Regions from separate parts of the Thiothrix litoralis genome, predicted to be linked through region 2. Evidence: predicted binding sites of a transcription regulator. Region 2 holds the regulator's gene; the other holds the start of a gene.
The links. The regulator FNR, encoded in region 2, switches genes on or off when oxygen is low (the NO sensors DNR and NnrR bind a similar motif). The targets are predictions, from matches to a motif close to TTGATNTANATCAA.
Positions count from the first base shown of each region.

Region 1 (3,838 bases), 460 kb from region 2:
TTTGACCTTGCGCCCCGGCATGACGGCTACGGCGACCATTAAGACGGATGCGCGGGAAAACGTTTTGCTGGTTCCCAACACGGCGCTGCACTTTACCCCGACCGTCGAAGCTGCACCCGACGCACCTGCTGAAACCAGCTTTATTTCCAAGCTGATGCCGCGTCCGCCCGGCATGGGGAGGCAAAAGAAACGCACTAATGACAGTGAAAAAACGGTTACCCATGTCGCTGGAATGCAAACCCTATGGGTATTGGACAACAATGCGCCGCTTGCGGTGGATGTCGAAACTGGCATTAGCGATGGCAAAATGACTGAGATCATCAGTGGTGACTTGAAGGCGGGAATGCAGGTCATTACTGAAAGTGTCGGGAGTGCACCATGAGCGCCCTGATCGAATTGCGGGACATTACCAAAACCTACGGGCAAGGGCAGGCCAGTTTCAAGGCGTTGGATAAGGTCAGCATGGCGATTGACCAAGGCGATTTTGTTGCCATCATGGGGCCGAGTGGTTCCGGCAAGTCCACCGCCATGAACATTCTGGGGTGTCTGGATGTGCCTACCGGTGGGGAATACCTGTTTTCCGACGTGCATGTGGAAGCATTGTCACGCAACGAACGCGCCCTGTTACGGCGGCATTATCTGGGGTTCGTGTTTCAGGGGTTTAACCTGTTGGCGCGGACTTCCGCACAGGAAAACGTGGAGTTGCCGCTATTGTACCGGGGCGAATCCAGTCTAGATCGCCATGCCGCCGCCGAAGCTGCCCTGCGACAGGTGGGGCTGGAAGGCTGGGGGCATCATACTCCGGCGGAACTCTCCGGTGGGCAGCAGCAGCGTGTTGCGATTGCGCGGGCGATTGTCACCAACCCGACCATCTTGCTGGCGGATGAGCCAACCGGCAACCTCGATACTAAAACCAGCAATGAAATCATGGCCTTGCTTACATCGCTCAACGAAGACAAGGGGATTACGGTGTTAATGGTGACGCATGAACCCGACATGGCGGAATACGCTAAACGCATTATTCACTTCGTTGACGGCAATATTGACAGCGACATCCGCAACCGTGCCATTGATAGCAAAAGGAGGGTTGCCTGATGTTATGGAGCAGCTTTTTACTCGCCTTGCGCGAAGTCCGCCGCAATTTGTTGCGCTCGTTTCTGACGATTTTAGGGATTGTGATTGGCGTCTCTGCCGTGATTACCATGGTAACGCTGGGTAATGGGGCGACTCAGGCAGTTAAAAATCAGGTGGCTAGTTTGGGCAGTAACTTGCTGCAAATCCGTAACGGGCAACGCATGATGGGGCCACCGGGGGGCGGTGGCGGTGGTTCGCCGCCCTTTTCACTGGAAGATGTGGAGGCTATCCGCAACCAGATTTCCGGCCTTGCAGCGGTTGCGCCAGAGGTGAGCAAGAGTGCCACCGTGGTATCCATGTCTAACAACTGGTCAACCAGTGTGACTGGTACGACCAACGACTTTTTCATTGCCGGAAGCTGGAAAATTGCCGCAGGCCGTACTTTCACGGATGCAGAAGAAAAGGCAGGGCAAACCGTGTGCCTGATCGGTGAAACCATCCGCAAGGAGTTGTTTGGTACGCAACAGCCGGTAGGTGACAGCTTGCGCGTCAATAATTTTTCCTGCGAAATCATTGGCATTCTAGCCTCCAAGGGGCAGGCGTCGATGGGGCGCGATCAGGATGATTCGGTCATTATGCCGATCAAGGCGGTACAGCGGCGCTTGGCGGGCAACCAGAACGTTTCCAGTATTCAGGTGTCGGTCAAGAGTGAAAACGACATTACCCGTGTGACGGAGGAATTGACCAGCCTGCTACGCGAACGTCGCCGTTTGGGGGATGACAAGGACGATAATTTCAACGTGCTGGATACCCGGCAGATTACCGAAGCCTTGTCGGGTACTACCCAGATCCTGACGATGTTATTGGCTGCGGTGGCCTCGGTCAGCTTGCTGGTGGGCGGGATTGGCATTATGAATATCATGCTGGTTTCTGTTACCGAACGTACCCGCGAGATCGGCATCCGCTTGGCGATTGGGGCGCTGGAACGCGAAGTATTGCTGCAATTTTTGATTGAAGCGGTGGTGCTGTCTTCCCTCGGTGGCGCGGTGGGCGTTGGGCTGGCAACGCTGGCGTCGCTGGCATTGTCACAGGTGATGAATGTGCCGTATACCTTTAACGTGGGTATCAACTTGTTGTCGTTTGTATTTTCGGCGGGGATAGGCGTGCTGTTTGGGTATATGCCTGCGAAGCGGGCGGCGCGGCTCGATCCGATTGATGCCTTACGGCATGAGTAAACGATCTAGAAAACCGATCATGATGAGCTAAAAAGTATATTAGAACATACTGAATTTCTTGACCTGCATCAAGTCGGTGCAGGTGCTTAGGATTAACATGACCCCTGCAAAGATTTACTCATAAAAAAGTAGGAGATAGTCATGAAAGCGAAGGCACTGATGATTTCGTTGTTGGCATTTAGCGTTGCCACGGCAGTATGGGCGGAAGGGACGGTCAAGGACGAGCCGATCAAGCCGATTGAAGCAGCAGTCGTTAAAGACCCTAAAATGGTCGAGTTGGGTAAAAAGCTGTATTTTGACCCACGTCTATCCAAGTCTGGTTTTATTTCCTGTAACTCCTGCCATAACCTAAGTCTGGGTGGTACAGATAACCTGCAAACCTCGATTGGTGACAAGTGGCAGCAAGGGCCGATCAACTCTCCAACCGTCCTCAACTCCAGCATGAACGTGGCACAATTCTGGGATGGTCGTGCTAAAGACTTGAAAGAACAGGCGGGCGGCCCGATTGCCAACCCCGGCGAAATGGCGTTTACCCACGAATTGGCGACCAAGGTGCTCGACTCGATTCCTGCCTATAAGGAAGAGTTCAAAACGGTGTTTGGTAAAGAGGCCATTGACATTGGTATGGTGACTGACGCTATTGCCGCGTTTGAAGAAACGCTGGTGACGCCGGATTCCAAATTTGACCAATGGTTGAAAGGCGACGACAAGGCATTGGATGACAAGGAACTGGCAGGTTACAAACTGTTCAAGGACAGCGGCTGCGTGGCTTGTCATAACGGCCCGGCAGTCGGTGGTACGAGCTTCCAGAAAATGGGTTTGGTGGAACCGTATAAGACTGACAACAAGGCCGAGGGTCTGGTGGCTGTGAGCAAGCAGGATGCCGACCGTTTCAAGTTCAAAGTGCCCACCTTGCGCAATGTGGAAATGACTTACCCTTACTTCCACGATGGTGCGGCTAAAACGCTGGAAGATGCGGTGCATATCATGGGGCAAATCCAGTTGGGTAAGAAGTTTAATGATGAGGAAACGGCCAATATCGTCGCTTTCTTGAAGACGCTGACGGGCAAGCAGCCAGAGATTACTTTGCCGGTGATGGCGCCTTCCACCAATGATACGCCGCGCCCCGACCCGTTTGGTAAGGGCGATGCTGCCAAGGTTGAGGGTGCTGACAAGAAATCCTGATTACCCCTCACCTCACCCGATGCGCCACAAACTTACTGAGGTTGTCGAGGATCTCGCCGCCGCGTCGGAAGCCTAGTCCACAGGCTTCCCACGCAAAGAACACGCCTGCTTGATAGCTGCGCCCTTGCGCATCTTGCGGGTAGTCGGCAAATGCTTGATAAATGGTGCGGTAGCGGTCGTATTCGCCGGGGATTGATTTGAGGATATTGCCAGCCGCGTCGTAAATGACGGTGTTGGCACCTTCGCGCCCGAACATTTTTTTCGCGACCTGTTTTTTGCCTTGCAAGACTTCGGTGCGGGTTTCCAGCAGGTAGGGCGAATCCGGGAACAAGTCGTACAGCACT
Region 1 covers NZ_CP072801.1:2,267,167-2,271,004, reverse strand. Annotated here, with positions in the region: gene J9253_RS10960 (efflux RND transporter periplasmic adaptor subunit) at 1-382, shown strand, start outside; gene J9253_RS10955 (ABC transporter ATP-binding protein) at 379-1,095, shown strand; gene J9253_RS10950 (ABC transporter permease) at 1,095-2,309, shown strand; gene J9253_RS10945 (cytochrome-c peroxidase) at 2,451-3,494, shown strand; gene J9253_RS10940 (glutathionylspermidine synthase family protein) at 3,502-3,838, opposite strand, start outside.
Region 1: a site for FNR is predicted at 2,368-2,381, ahead of J9253_RS10945 (cytochrome-c peroxidase). Genes of this name have one in related genera too.

Region 2 (3,838 bases):
AAGTTATCATCTATTTTTGGCTCAAAATGGTGCTCTAAATATTCCCTGATCATTTCTTCAGTCACTTCCCCTGAGGTGACACAGAAGTAACCACGTGCCCAAAAGTGCCTTCCCCAGTAACGCTTCTTCAAATCCGGGAAACTCTCAAACAGTTTCGCCGAACTGCGTCCCTTGATCCGGCGCATAACGATTCGCGCAACGCCTTCTTCATTAGGGGAATGATTGCTTACGGCGATTACACTACGAATATTACTTATACGCTGATGCAAAACTAGAGGATGATGCCGCTAATCGTGGCAAACGGGACAAGTGATGGTCATTTGATTAGTCTAAGGAAGTCAGAACAAAAGGACTTCCCCTATGTACCGAGTTCACTTTGTACTTGGCTTGATTGCAGTCAGTACGACTGTAGTGGCAGGCGATACCCAAACACTTAAGCTAACTATACCCAAGGTAGTGATAGCCGCTATTGAACCCATAACCTCCCTCACTTTTGCGGAGGGAGCAAGCACAGCATCGGGCAGCAGTTCACTTTCCATAAGCTCCAATGACCCTCAAGCCAAACTGCAAATCACCCCCACAGGGGTAAACCTTGCCGTCACCTCATCCAGCATTGCTTGCCCCAGCGGCAGCAGCAGCAGCAGCAGCAGCACCTCGACCATTATCTGCGCGATTGGCATCAAACGTACCAAAGACAGCCTCCTGGCATTCGAGGCCACACGCACAGAAGGCGATGACTTCAGTATTAATTATACATTGACGCAATGATCTATGGGTAAACGGATTTATTGCGCTTTACGACGCTGGAACTTGCGATAACGCCGCCACACCCACCACACCGGCCCCGACAACGCATACGACAGGAAAACCCCGAACAACACCTTGGGCGGATCAATCGTGGTCAAAGCAAACCCCAGCACCATCACCAGAACGGCCAAAAACGGTACGCGGTTTCGCAGGTCAACATCCTTGAAACTGTAGAAACTGATATTGCTGACCATCAACAGACCCACTGCCAAGGTGAGAATCAAGGCAGGTATTTGTACATTACCACCGGCCACTTCCATATCGTGGAAGACCCACACCATCCCCACCATCACGGCGGCGGCAGCAGGGCTTGGCAAGCCCACGAAAAAGCGCTTGTCCACTTTGCCAATCTGGGTATTGAAACGCGCCAAGCGCAACGCCGCGCACGCCACGTATACAAACGCCGCCAGCCAGCCAGCCTTGCCCCAAGCAACGCCAGCCGATTGCAAATGCACCAATGCCCACTGGTACATCACCAAACCCGGCGCAACGCCAAAGGAAATCAAATCAGCCAGACTGTCGTATTGCGCACCGAATTCGGTTTGAGTATTGGTCATACGAGCAACCCGCCCATCCAGACCATCCAGAATCATGGCAATGAAAACTGCCACTGCTGCCGCTTCAAACTTGCCCTGCATGGCTGCGACCACAGCATAAAAACCGCCGAACATCGCGCCCGTGGTAAGTAGATTAGGTAATAGGTAAATGCCCTTACGTGGTGGGGCTTTGAGTTCCGGTTGTTGTTCTTCCACTTAAATTCATCCCGCTTACTGCTATAGGTATTCCGCACATAGTAGCCAGCATTAGGTGAAAGTGAAATGTGTTTCTGTAGAATCCGTTCGACAGCCTATTCTCCTATACTAATGAAAATAAACGTGTACAATCACAAGTCTAGGACGAATATGCTCACAGCAGTTTGATTTACATCAAAAAAACATACATTTAGGTGATTCGAGAGAGCCACATATGAAGACAGTTCCGTTACACAGCGCCAAAAAATCAGCCATCGCTTGCCACAATTGTAGCTTGAGTGACCTGTGCCTGCCGCGCGGCCTTAACCGTGACGAACTGGAATTGCTGGAAAACTCCATCAACAAAACAGTGAAAATCAAGAAAAAAGATTACCTGTTCCACCGTGACGACACCCAACAGGCCATCTTCGCTGTCAAAGCCGGGGCAATCAAAACATCCCTTTCTACCCCGGATGGTGAAGAACAAATCCTCGGTTTCTATCTGCCCGGCGACCTATTAGGGTTTGATGCGTTTGCCCGCGACCGCCATACCTGCGACGCCCAAGCGCTCGACGACACCCTAGTGTGTGAACTGAGCATGGATAACTTTCAGGACTTATGCGGCAAGCTCCCCATTATGCGCGGGCAAATGATGCGCCAGATCGGCACAGAAATTGAGCGTGAACAAATGCTGTTGTTGACGCTGGGGCAAATGCGTACCGAAGAACGTCTTGCCACCTTCTTATCCAGCCTGTCAGAACGTAACCAAGAACGCGGTTTCTCGCCTGCCGAGTTCAACCTGCCGATGGCACGCCACGACCTTGCCAACTACCTCGGCATGGCAGTCGAAACCCTCAGCCGCATGTTCTCCCGCTTGCAGGAAGAAAAAATCATTGCGGTACAACACCGCCTCGTCAAAATCGACGACATGAACCGCCTGAAACAACTGGCACATCACACCTGCCGCCCAGCGAGCGACGTGCTGTAGGGGCGTATTGCCATACGCCCTCCCTCAGCCTAAATTACCCGCGAGAAACGTTGTTGCACACCCTGTTTCCGCAAGCTGACATCAAACACCATGCAAATATTGCGGATCAGGAAACGGCCACGCGGCGTTACATCCAGCCCCGTATCCGTAAACCGCAATAGATCATCACCCGTCATGGTTCCCAACATCGCCAGCTCACGCTCAAAATAATCCGCAAACGCCAGCTTGAACAGTCGCTCAACCTGCGTGAAATCCAGCATAAAATGGCAAGCCAGTTGCTGAATAATAAAACGCCGCAACACATCATCATCATCCAGCGTCAAACCTTTGATCACCGGCAAATGCCCGGCATCAATGGCTGCGTAGTAATCATCCAGATTCTTGGCATTCTGGCTGTAAGATTCCGCCACACTGCTGATCGAACTCACCCCCATCGCCACCAAATCGCAATCCGCATGAGTGGTATAACCTTGGAAATTACGGTGCAAAGTCCCGTTACGCTGGGCAATCGCCAGCTCATCATCCGGCTTGGCAAAATGATCCATACCAATGTATTCGTAACCGGCTGACGTCAGGTGTTCCACCGCCAGTTGCATGATTTGCAGCTTGGTTTCGGGGGAAGGCAAGTCAACCTCGTTAATCCGCCGTTGCGGCTTGAACAGGTTCGGCATGTGCGCATAATTGAATACCGAAATACGGTCTGGCGACAGCGTAATAATCGTATCCAGCGTCTCGCGGAAGCTTTCAACACTCTGGAAAGGCAAACCGTAAATCAAATCCACGCTGATGGATTTCGCCCCCTGCGCCCGGCAAGCCTCAATAATCGCCAAGGTCTGCTCAATCGGCTGGATACGGTTAACCGCAGCCTGCACCCGCTCATTCACATCCTGCACGCCCAGACTGAAGCGATTAAAACCGATTTCACGCAACACCCCAATGGTTTCCGGTGTCACCGAACGCGGGTCAATCTCGATGGAATAATCGCCCTCATCGGTGATATGCAGGGAAAAATGTTCGCGGGTCTTTTCCATCAACGCCCGCATTTCATCGTGGTTGAGGAAGGTGGGTGTGCCACCACCCCAGTGCAACTGCTCTACGGTACGATCACGGTCATACAATTTCGCCTGCATCTCGATTTCACGGAACAGGTATTCCAGATATGTCACGGACTTGCTGTGGTCTTTGGTGACCACCTTGTTGCAAGCACAATAGAAACAAACGGTGTCGCAAAACGGGATATGAAAATACAGCGACAAGGGCAGCGGAATCGGGTCTTCGTTGCTCATGTAAGCGTGCGCCTTGTACTCGTCTT
Region 2 covers NZ_CP072801.1:1,809,501-1,813,338, forward strand. Annotated here, with positions in the region: partial or broken gene tnpA (IS200/IS605 family transposase) at 1-188, opposite strand, end outside; gene J9253_RS21145 (hypothetical protein) at 555-680, opposite strand; gene pssA (CDP-diacylglycerol--serine O-phosphatidyltransferase) at 786-1,559, opposite strand; gene fnr (fumarate/nitrate reduction transcriptional regulator Fnr) at 1,774-2,526, shown strand; gene hemN (oxygen-independent coproporphyrinogen III oxidase) at 2,556-3,838, opposite strand, start outside.